One region of the Paenibacillus sp. FSL R7-0272 genome, then DNA from elsewhere that is predicted to be linked to it. Evidence: a T-box and tRNA genes for the amino acid it is inferred to sense, from the RefSeq annotation. Region 1 holds a T-box; the other regions hold tRNA genes.
The links. A T-box is a leader RNA that pairs with one kind of tRNA and senses whether it is charged. The one in region 1 lies ahead of tyrS (tyrosine--tRNA ligase), so its partner is inferred to be a tRNA-Tyr.
Positions count from the first base shown of each region.

Region 1 (3,248 bases):
AGACATTACTGCCGTTACTACATGAAGATGAAGAGCAGGCTGTTCAAATCGCTCAGGATGCCATTGCACAATTTTCGGAGCACTATCATCATCACTGGTTAACGGGTATGCGAGCCAAACTCGGTTTGTTTACGGAAGAAGCGGAAGATGAGACCTTGATTAAGGACCTGCTCGATCTGATGGAAAAGCATGCTGCAGACTTCACGAATACGTTTGTGACATTGACTCTGAATAAACTGGAAACCTCCACACTTAGTGACGAGTCCGACTTCAAGGAGTGGCATACACGCTGGCAAAACAGATTAGTTAGACAGCCGGAATCCAGCGATGAAGTGATGGAACAGATGAAACGAAACAATCCCGTAGTGATTCCGCGGAACGAGAAGGTAGAAGAAGTATTGGAGCGAGCGGAGCAGGACGGAGACTACAGTTTGATCCAGCCTTTGCTGGATATTCTCCAGCGTCCTTATGCGTATACTCCTGAACAGGAAGTATTTGGTGCAATGCCAGTGTCCTGTGACCCTTCGTATAAGACATTTTGCGGGACTTAACCTCTCTGTGAACCTGAGAGGAAAAGGTGTGGGCTGCCGAGAGGCAGCTTTTTCATTGTTAGCCGTTATAATCGATTATATGAGGTTGATCTCACACCCTAGATGTTAGAGAGAAGGAAGGTGAATCTTGTGTCAAATCTGTTAAGCATGGAGGAGCTAGCCCAGCAACTCCTTGAATTGTTATCACGCACTTCTTACCCGATGGAACAGATGGAAAGTTATGTGAACCGATTGGGAGAGTCGTTCAAATGGGAAGGTGCACCCTATGTCGAAATAGGCGATGGACATTATATTGTTACAATCTATGAACGCGGTGTACCGTCCCTGATTAAAAAGCTGAAGCACGTGGAGGAGGTCCTCTACTGGTTGCTGGAAGATATGATTTTTACAGCCGCCCATGTAAGCCTGCTTAAGAAGTATGGTGTCGATAACGTTAACACCCATCTCGATTATACAAGTGAAGTATGGCAAGAGATCGAAGACAACGTACGGGCAGCTTTTCGAAGGATCGGTGAACCATATTTAACTTGGCATCAAGAGGGTAAACGCCGGGAACTGGAAACGGTTCAACCCAGGAAGGGGAAATCTTCGATATGAGCGAACGGGACATTCAGGATGTGTGGTATGATTACGCACTGACTTTTGTGGAGAAAAAGAACCAGTCTGCGCAAGGATGGACTGCGCTTTCCCAGACGGAACAAGAGGTTGCAGCGTTGTGGCTGTTTGAGGCAGATGTCTATAATGGTGGTTTTATACAATTCTTCTGCAACTGGGGAGAAGAGGCTTATAAGTTCGCATGCAAGGCACTTGAAACGATCGGGGCAAACCAGGTTCTGAGTAATGTGAAGCAGCAGTATGCTTGTTTTGAGCATTTGGAAAACGATTCTAGACTAACGGGGTTGTGGGACATCCCAAAATATCTGGAGACGGAGCAAGAAGAACGTTTGGATGAGCTGGACCAGCAACTCTGGAATAACGAAGATCAGGTTGCGGAGAAGGCTTACGCTCATTACCATGACGAGCTACGGATCAGGTTATAGTTTTGTTGATGATTTGAATACTTGCCCTTGCAATGTGCAGAACGTTTCGCTATACTGGCTATAATTAAATACATGAATTACGTTGATAGAGCGCAGTAGCGGCTTTGTCCCTGTTACAGAAAGTCAGGGGTTGATGGAACCTGATACATACAAGGGCTGCGAATTACACTCTGGAGTACTTGGGTAATGCCAAGCGGATGGGCAAACGATAACTTGCTGAAAGTGGTATGGATCGCTATTTCTTGAACGTATGAATGTTCGGAGAGGTTGTCCATGCAATTTGGGTGGTACCACGGTTATTCTAATCGTCCCTGTGTCTGTGAAGACAAGGCGGCGATTTTTTTGTGTCCAAAAATGCCCGTAGCTGTGTGAATTCGTAGCAAAACGTAAGTCATGCTTGAATTTTGATGATGAAAAGGGGTTATTACAATGAACATTATTGACGAACTACAGTGGCGCGACGCCATTAATCAACAAACGGATGCGGAAGGGCTACGTGAACTGACGGAGACCAAAGCGATCTCCCTGTACTGTGGTGTAGATCCGACAGGTGACAGTATGCATATCGGACACTTGATTCCGTTTATGATGCTGAAACGTTTCCAATTGGCAGGGCACCGTCCGGTAATTCTTATAGGCGGCGCAACGGGTACGATTGGTGACCCGAGTGGTCGTCAGTCCGAACGTTCTTTGCAGACGTTGGAGCAAGTGCAAGAGAATGTAGACGCGTTAACGGCACAGATGAAAAAGTTGTTTGTTACCGAAGGTGACAATCAGGTTCGCATGGTTAACAACTACGACTGGACACATAAGATTAACGTTATCGAGTTCCTGCGTGACTACGGGAAAAACTTTAACCTGAACACCATGCTGGCAAAAGATGTCGTAGCAAGCCGTCTTGAAGGCGGAATTTCATTCACGGAATTCTCTTACCAGATTCTGCAATCACTAGATTACCTTCACCTGTTCCAAACGGAGGATGTACAACTTCAGATTGGTGGATCTGACCAATGGGGTAATATTACGAGCGGTCTGGATCTGATTCGTAAAAAAGAAGGCTCAGAATCGAAAGCTTACGGCTTGACCATCCCACTGATGCTGAAGTCGGACGGTACGAAGTTTGGTAAAACAGCTGGTGGTGCGATCTGGCTTGATCCGAACAAAACGACACCGTTTGAATTCTACCAATTCTGGGCGAATACAGATGACCGGGATGTGATTAAATACTTGAAATACTTCACATTCCTGAGCAAAGAAGAAATCGAAGCCTTGGCTGAGAAAGTTGAAACAGAGCCGCATAAACGTGATGCGCAGAAAGCCTTGGCAGAGGAAATGACCAAGTTCGTTCACGGCGAAGAGATGCTGGAGCAGGCAAAACGTATTACAGCAGCTTTGTTCAGCGGAGATATTCGTTCCCTGACAGCAGATGAGATCGAGCAGGGTTTCAAGGAAATGCCAACATACGAAACAGACGGTGAAGCTAAAAATATTGTAGACTGGCTTGTTGATCTTGGTTTGGAGCCTTCCAAACGCCAAGCTCGTGAGGATGTGACCAAGGGAGCCATCTCTATGAACGGCGAAAAAATAACCGAGCTTGAATTTACGGTATCTGCAGAGCACGCGATTGGCGGTAAATTTATCATCATCCGTAAAGGTA
Region 1 is NZ_CP150221.1:3,778,395-3,781,642, reverse strand. Features, by position in the region: gene MKY23_RS16695 (YdiU family protein) at 1-551, shown strand, start outside; gene MKY23_RS16690 (Imm63 family immunity protein) at 681-1,148, shown strand; gene MKY23_RS16685 (DUF4375 domain-containing protein) at 1,145-1,591, shown strand; T-box leader at 1,665-1,907, shown strand; gene tyrS (tyrosine--tRNA ligase) at 2,021-3,248, shown strand, end outside.

Region 2 (3,248 bases), 3.1 Mb from region 1:
GTTTGGCACCTCGATGTCGGCTCATCGCATCCTGGGGCTGAAGTAGGTCCCAAGGGTTGGGCTGTTCGCCCATTAAAGCGGTACGCGAGCTGGGTTCAGAACGTCGTGAGACAGTTCGGTCCCTATCTGTCGTGGGCGTAGGAAATTTGAGAGGAGCTGTCCTTAGTACGAGAGGACCGGGATGGACGTACCGCTGGTGTACCAGTTGTTCCGCCAGGAGCACCGCTGGGTAGCTATGTACGGACGGGATAAGCGCTGAAAGCATCTAAGCGTGAAGCCCCCCTCAAGATGAGATTTCCCAGTATGTAAGACCCCTTGAAGACGACGAGGTAGATAGGCTGGGGGTGGAAGTGCAGTAATGCATGGAGCTGACCAGTACTAATCGGTCGAGGGCTTATCCAATAGCAAGTTTTAAATCGCGTGCGTTTCGTTTCGAATCTAGTTTTCAGAGAACAACACTCTGAATGAAGTGAAAATCGGTACATCACGGAATGTGTGTATGATTTTCAGTTCTGAATGAATGGAAGAAGCTATGCTTCGACCAATCGCGTTTGGTGGCGATGGCGGAGGGGTTCCACACGTACCCATCCCGAACACGACCGTTAAGCCCTCTAGCGCCGATGGTACTTGGACCGCAGGGTCCTGGGAGAGTAGGACGCCGCCAAGCGGAACCCCAATGGGGTATTTTTTTTCGAAAGATAGGGGCCTTTAGCTCAGTTGGTTAGAGCGCACCTCTGATAAGGGTGAGGCCGGTGGTTCGAGTCCACCAAGGCCCATAGTAACTTCATAAGAGATATGTATGGGGCCATAGCTCAGCTGGGAGAGCGCCTGCCTTGCAAGCAGGAGGTCAGCGGTTCGATCCCGCTTGGCTCCACCATTTTCCCTGATAGCTCAGTTGGTAGAGCACTCGACTGTTAATCGAGTTGTCACAGGTTCGAGTCCTGTTCGGGGAGCCATTAAGGCCCGTTGGTCAAGGGGTTAAGACACCTCCCTTTCACGGAGGTAACAGGGGTTCGAATCCCCTACGGGTCATATTTACGGAGGCTTAGCTCAGCTGGGAGAGCATCTGCCTTACAAGCAGAGGGTCGGGGGTTCGATCCCCTCAGCCTCCACCATATAATTTTTGATGACGCGGGGTGGAGCAGCCCGGTAGCTCGTCGGGCTCATAACCCGAAGGCCGCAGGTTCAAATCCTGCCCCCGCAATTGTAGCTTTCCTAACCGAAAGTGATCTGGAACCGTGGTGTAGTTGGCCTAACATGCCTGCCTGTCACGCAGGAGATCGCGGGTTCGAATCCCGTCGGTTCCGCCATCTTTATATGGCTCGGTAGCTCAGTCGGTAGAGCAGAGGACTGAAAATCCTCGTGTCGGCGGTTCGATTCCGTCCCGAGCCACCATGAACATAACAATTTGATACGCCGGTGTAGCTCAACTGGTAGAGCAACTGACTTGTAATCAGTAGGTTGGGGGTTCAAGTCCTCTCGCCGGCACCACTTTATGGAGGATTAGCGAAGTGGCCAAACGCATCAGACTGTAAATCTGCTCCCGTACGGGTTCGGTGGTTCGAATCCATCATCCTCCACCAGTTCTATTATGAGTCATTAGCTCAGTTGGTAGAGCACCTGACTTTTAATCAGGGTGTCGAAGGTTCGAATCCTTCATGACTCACTTTTATTATATGCGCGTGTGGCGGAATTGGCAGACGCACTAGACTTAGGATCTAGCGTCTTTGACGTGGGGGTTCAAGTCCCTCCACGCGCATCCCTTATTTTGCGGAAGTGGCTCAGCGGTAGAGCATCGCCTTGCCAAGGCGAGGGTCGCGGGTTCGATTCCCGTCTTCCGCTCCAATATTTGCGCCCTTAGCTCAGCTGGATAGAGCGTTTGACTACGAATCAAAAGGCCGGGAGTTCGAATCTCTCAGGGCGCGCCATTATAACTAAATTTAAACTATGCCGGCGTGGCGGAATGGCAGACGCGCTCGACTCAAAATCGAGTGGGAAACCGTGGAGGTTCGAGTCCTCTCGCCGGTATATTTAACGGGATGTAGCTCAGCTTGGTAGAGCACCTGGTTTGGGACCAGGGGGTCGCATGTTCAAATCGTGTCATCCCGATTTTTTTGTTTATGCGGGTGTAGTTCAATGGTAGAACTTTAGCCTTCCAAGCTAATAGCGTGGGTTCGATTCCCATCACCCGCTTCATATATTGAAGAAGAAAGAGACACAATCTGTGTTCTCTTTCTTTTTTTGCATGAACAAGAGGTTTTTCCCCTTTTCCTATATTACGTGCCCAAGCCTTCGTCGTATTTCTGCAGCTATTTTCTCAATTAACATTCAATGCACATTCAATGAACTCTCTTGTTACACTCCAAGCTATTATTTGTTGATCATTTATACCTTACATTCCTCCAGCATCGTACGATCTCACCCCTTATTTTACGCAAATCTAACCTAATTTTAATAAAACGCTTACAAAAATAGCTTGCGAAAATGCTCAGCCTGTAATACCATATGAATTAAGCGCTTAACCTTTAGGGGTAAGGCGCTTAAACTTAACTTAGATTAAGCGCTTAACCCGTAAAGGAAAGGATGGCGATCAATTCATGACAACGATTCGACTAACGATGGCTCAGGCCTTGCTTCGATACCTGGATCAGCAGTATATCTCGGTAGATGGGGTAGAAACCAAGTTTGTAAAAGGAATTATCGGAATATTTGGACACGGGAATGTAACAGGAATCGGGGAAGCATTAGAACGCAGCTCTGGAAACCTGACGTATATGCAAGGTAAAAACGAACAAGGTATGGTGCACACAGCTGCAGCTTATGCCAAACAGAAGAACCGCAAACAGATCTACGCATGCACTACGTCTATTGGCCCTGGTGCATTGAATATGATTACTGCCGCAGCAACAGCAACGGTGAATCGCATTCCGGTATTGCTTCTCCCAGGAGATAACTTTGCTACGCGAGAGCCAGATCCAGTATTACAACAACTCGAAGTAAGCAGTGACTATACCATATCGGCTACAGATCCGTTCAAAGCGGTCAGCAAATACTGGGATCGCATCGTGCGCCCGGAACAGTTGATGGTTGCAGTTACCAATGCTATGCGTGTATTGACCGACCCAGCTGAGACAGGAGCTGTTACGCTGGCATTACCTCAGGATGTGCAGGCAGAAGCGTATGACTACCCGGAATCTTTCTTTGCCCGTAAAGTGCATTATCTGGATCGCAGGCCACCTGTTCAGGCA
Region 2 is NZ_CP150221.1:322,754-326,001, forward strand. Features, by position in the region: rRNA gene MKY23_RS01410 (23S ribosomal RNA) at 1-402, shown strand, start outside; rRNA gene rrf (5S ribosomal RNA) at 551-667, shown strand; tRNA gene MKY23_RS01420 (tRNA-Ile) at 703-776, shown strand; tRNA gene MKY23_RS01425 (tRNA-Ala) at 802-877, shown strand; tRNA gene MKY23_RS01430 (tRNA-Asn) at 881-956, shown strand; tRNA gene MKY23_RS01435 (tRNA-Glu) at 961-1,032, shown strand; tRNA gene MKY23_RS01440 (tRNA-Val) at 1,040-1,115, shown strand; tRNA gene MKY23_RS01445 (tRNA-Met) at 1,131-1,204, shown strand; tRNA gene MKY23_RS01450 (tRNA-Asp) at 1,233-1,310, shown strand; tRNA gene MKY23_RS01455 (tRNA-Phe) at 1,320-1,395, shown strand; tRNA gene MKY23_RS01460 (tRNA-Thr) at 1,416-1,491, shown strand; tRNA gene MKY23_RS01465 (tRNA-Tyr) at 1,498-1,583, shown strand; tRNA gene MKY23_RS01470 (tRNA-Lys) at 1,594-1,666, shown strand; tRNA gene MKY23_RS01475 (tRNA-Leu) at 1,679-1,759, shown strand; tRNA gene MKY23_RS01480 (tRNA-Gly) at 1,771-1,845, shown strand; tRNA gene MKY23_RS01485 (tRNA-Arg) at 1,852-1,928, shown strand; tRNA gene MKY23_RS01490 (tRNA-Leu) at 1,950-2,028, shown strand; tRNA gene MKY23_RS01495 (tRNA-Pro) at 2,036-2,109, shown strand; tRNA gene MKY23_RS01500 (tRNA-Gly) at 2,123-2,193, shown strand; gene iolD (3D-(3,5/4)-trihydroxycyclohexane-1,2-dione acylhydrolase (decyclizing)) at 2,598-3,248, shown strand, end outside.
Region 2: it encodes a tRNA-Tyr, which carries the amino acid that the T-box ahead of tyrS (tyrosine--tRNA ligase) is inferred to sense. The anticodon was not compared.

Region 3 (3,248 bases), 1.5 Mb from region 1:
ACTTGGATGAGGCCCACAGTGATAATTGATCTCGCCCGCCTTTTTAAACGTAACCACTGACTTCTCTCCCTCGCCCAGTAGTCCTGTATCGAAAGAATCGTCTTCTGCAACAACGGAGTGCTCAACTTGATCCTTATTCACGAATTCAACTTGATCACCAACCTTGATCTTCAGCTCTGCAGTTTGAAATGCAAAATCAGAAATTTCAATTACATACGTTTTGCTTTTCTCTACTTGGGTACCCGCAGGTTTTTTAGTATCTTTAGAAGATTTGGACGTATCACTCTTCTTCTTTGTAGACTTTTTCTTATCTGTAGTCGCAGGCGCTGATTTCTTCGGTTTGGCTGGCTTAGTTGGTTTAGATGGCTTGGTCGTTTTGTTAGCTGTAGAACCCGTTGTTTGTTTGGACGATGGCTTTACGTCCTTTTTGTCTGTTGTTCCCGTCATGTGATGGTGAGCCGATGCTTCTGCACCTGCCAACTGTGGCAATGTTAAACATAGCCCCAATACCAAAAGTAAGGATAAATATTTTGCTGATTTGTTCATTATTGCTTTCCTCCCTAGAATAAAAAAATTAAAATGTCGCATAAATGCGTTCAATCATAAGAAACGAATGATATCCTTAAACGGTTTGATATCCCTGAATTTTTATTTTATAGAGCCATCATGTTGGTTTTCTTGAAGAGTACTTAATACCCAGATACAAGATACACTTATATATCGAATGGAAGAGGCCATAAATGAGGCCCATGCACCTAACATATCATTTCTTATTTACTGAGCGAATACTGTTTTAAAATACTTCGCTCTTGAGAATAATGCTTTAGAGCAGAGCCGCCGCCGTATCATAAGAGTAGAGTATTATAAATCAATACAAAAAGAGTTCACTAGAGATAAACTCTAATGAACTCTTTAAATAAATACCGGCGAGAGGACTCGAACCTCCACGGTTTCCCACTCGATTTTGAGTCGAGCGCGTCTGCCATTCCGCCACGCCGGCTTATTTGATTGTAGCATATAATAAATATATGCTGGAGGCGCCACCCAGATTCGAACTGGGGATAAAGCTTTTGCAGAGCTGTGCCTTACCACTTGGCTATGGCGCCTTATTATGGAGCGGAAGACGGGAATCGAACCCGCGACCCTCGCCTTGGCAAGGCGATGCTCTACCGCTGAGCCACTTCCGCATAATGGCTGGGGATATAGGATTTGAACCTATGCATGACGGAGTCAAAGTCCGTTGCCTTACCGCTTGGCTAATCCCCATTAGATAACAAAGGGGCGATCGAGGGGAATTGAACCCCCGAATGCCGGATCCACAAACCGGTGCGTTAACCACTTCGCCACGATCGCCATATAGAAACTACTTTTAAAATTAATTGGCAGGGGCAGCAGGAATTGAACCCACACCAACGGTTTTGGAGACCGTTGTTCTACCTTTAAACTATGCCCCTAAAAACTGGTGGAGGATGATGGATTCGAACCACCGAACCCGTACGGGAGCAGATTTACAGTCTGATGCGTTTGGCCACTTCGCTAATCCTCCAGGATTACATGGTGCCGGCGAGAGGACTTGAACCCCCAACCTACTGATTACAAGTCAGTTGCTCTACCAGTTGAGCTACACCGGCATATTAAGTTTTCTATCAAGGTGGCTCGGGACGGAATCGAACCGCCGACACGAGGATTTTCAGTCCTCTGCTCTACCGACTGAGCTACCGAGCCATAATAAAGTTTAAGCTTGAGTCGCTACACTTTATCCAGGGCATCAGTGCCATACAGCAGATGTAGTGAACAACTTGCCTCATGTTAAGAATTAAATGGCGGAACCGACGGGATTCGAACCCGCGATCTCCTGCGTGACAGGCAGGCATGTTAGGCCAACTACACCACGGTTCCAGATCACTTTCGGTTAGAAAAGTTACAATTGCGGGGGCAGGATTTGAACCTGCGGCCTTCGGGTTATGAGCCCGACGAGCTACCGGGCTGCTCCACCCCGCGTCATCAAAAAATTATATGGTGGAGGCTGAGGGGATCGAACCCCCGACCCTCTGCTTGTAAGGCAGATGCTCTCCCAGCTGAGCTAAGCCTCCGAACAACACATTTATGATCTTACCATAAATTCGATATGAAAATCAACTCTTTTTTGAAGTGATGAGTTTCTCATCTCAGTTTATAGTTTGAAAATAATAATGACCCGTAGGGGATTCGAACCCCTGTTACCTCCGTGAAAGGGAGGTGTCTTAACCCCTTGACCAACGGGCCTTACTGAAGAAGAATTATGGCGGAGAGAGAGGGATTCGAACCCTCGAGACGCTTGTGACGCCTACACGATTTCCAATCGTGCTCCTTCGGCCAGCTCGGACACCTCTCCATGGCTCCCCGAACAGGACTCGAACCTGTGACAACTCGATTAACAGTCGAGTGCTCTACCAACTGAGCTATCAGGGAATATGTTTCAGAGTTATTGTACTCTGAAAACTAGATTCGAAACGAAACGCACGCGATTTAAAACTTGCATATTGGATAAGCCCTCGACCGATTAGTACTGGTCAGCTCCATGCATTGCTGCACTTCCACCCCCAGCCTATCTACCTCGTCGTCTTCAAGGGGTCTTACATACTGGGAAATCTCATCTTGAGGGGGGCTTCACGCTTAGATGCTTTCAGCGCTTATCCCGTCCGTACATAGCTACCCAGCGGTGCTCCTGGCGGAACAACTGGTACACCAGCGGTACGTCCATCCCGGTCCTCTCGTACTAAGGACAGCTCCTCTCAAATTTCCTACGCCCACGACAGATAGGGACCGAACTGTCTCACGACGTTCTGAACCCAGCTCGCGTACCGCTTTAATGGGCGAACAGCCCAACCCTTGGGACCTACTTCAGCCCCAGGATGCGATGAGCCGACATCGAGGTGCCAAACCTCCCCGTCGATGTGGACTCTTGGGGGAGATAAGCCTGTTATCCCCAGGGTAGCTTTTATCCGTTGAGCGATGGCCCTTCCATGCGGTACCACCGGATCACTAAGCCCGACTTTCGTCCCTGCTCGACTTGTAGGTCTCGCAGTCAAGCTCCCTTATGCCTTTGCACTCTTCGAATGATTTCCAACCATTCTGAGGGAACCTTTGGGCGCCTCCGTTACTCTTTAGGAGGCGACCGCCCCAGTCAAACTGCCCACCTGACACTGTCCCCGCACCGGTTTACGGTACCAGGTTAGAACCTAGATACGATCAGGGTGGTATCCCAA
Region 3 is NZ_CP150221.1:5,323,467-5,326,714, forward strand. Features, by position in the region: gene MKY23_RS23490 (plastocyanin/azurin family copper-binding protein) at 1-546, opposite strand, end outside; tRNA gene MKY23_RS23495 (tRNA-Leu) at 922-1,000, opposite strand; tRNA gene MKY23_RS23500 (tRNA-Cys) at 1,033-1,106, opposite strand; tRNA gene MKY23_RS23505 (tRNA-Gly) at 1,113-1,187, opposite strand; tRNA gene MKY23_RS23510 (tRNA-Gln) at 1,192-1,266, opposite strand; tRNA gene MKY23_RS23515 (tRNA-His) at 1,281-1,353, opposite strand; tRNA gene MKY23_RS23520 (tRNA-Trp) at 1,381-1,454, opposite strand; tRNA gene MKY23_RS23525 (tRNA-Tyr) at 1,461-1,546, opposite strand; tRNA gene MKY23_RS23530 (tRNA-Thr) at 1,556-1,631, opposite strand; tRNA gene MKY23_RS23535 (tRNA-Phe) at 1,653-1,725, opposite strand; tRNA gene MKY23_RS23540 (tRNA-Asp) at 1,822-1,899, opposite strand; tRNA gene MKY23_RS23545 (tRNA-Met) at 1,928-2,001, opposite strand; tRNA gene MKY23_RS23550 (tRNA-Val) at 2,018-2,093, opposite strand; tRNA gene MKY23_RS23555 (tRNA-Glu) at 2,194-2,265, opposite strand; tRNA gene MKY23_RS23560 (tRNA-Ser) at 2,283-2,374, opposite strand; tRNA gene MKY23_RS23565 (tRNA-Asn) at 2,376-2,451, opposite strand; rRNA gene MKY23_RS23570 (23S ribosomal RNA) at 2,523-3,248, opposite strand, start outside.
Region 3: it encodes a tRNA-Tyr, which carries the amino acid that the T-box ahead of tyrS (tyrosine--tRNA ligase) is inferred to sense. The anticodon was not compared.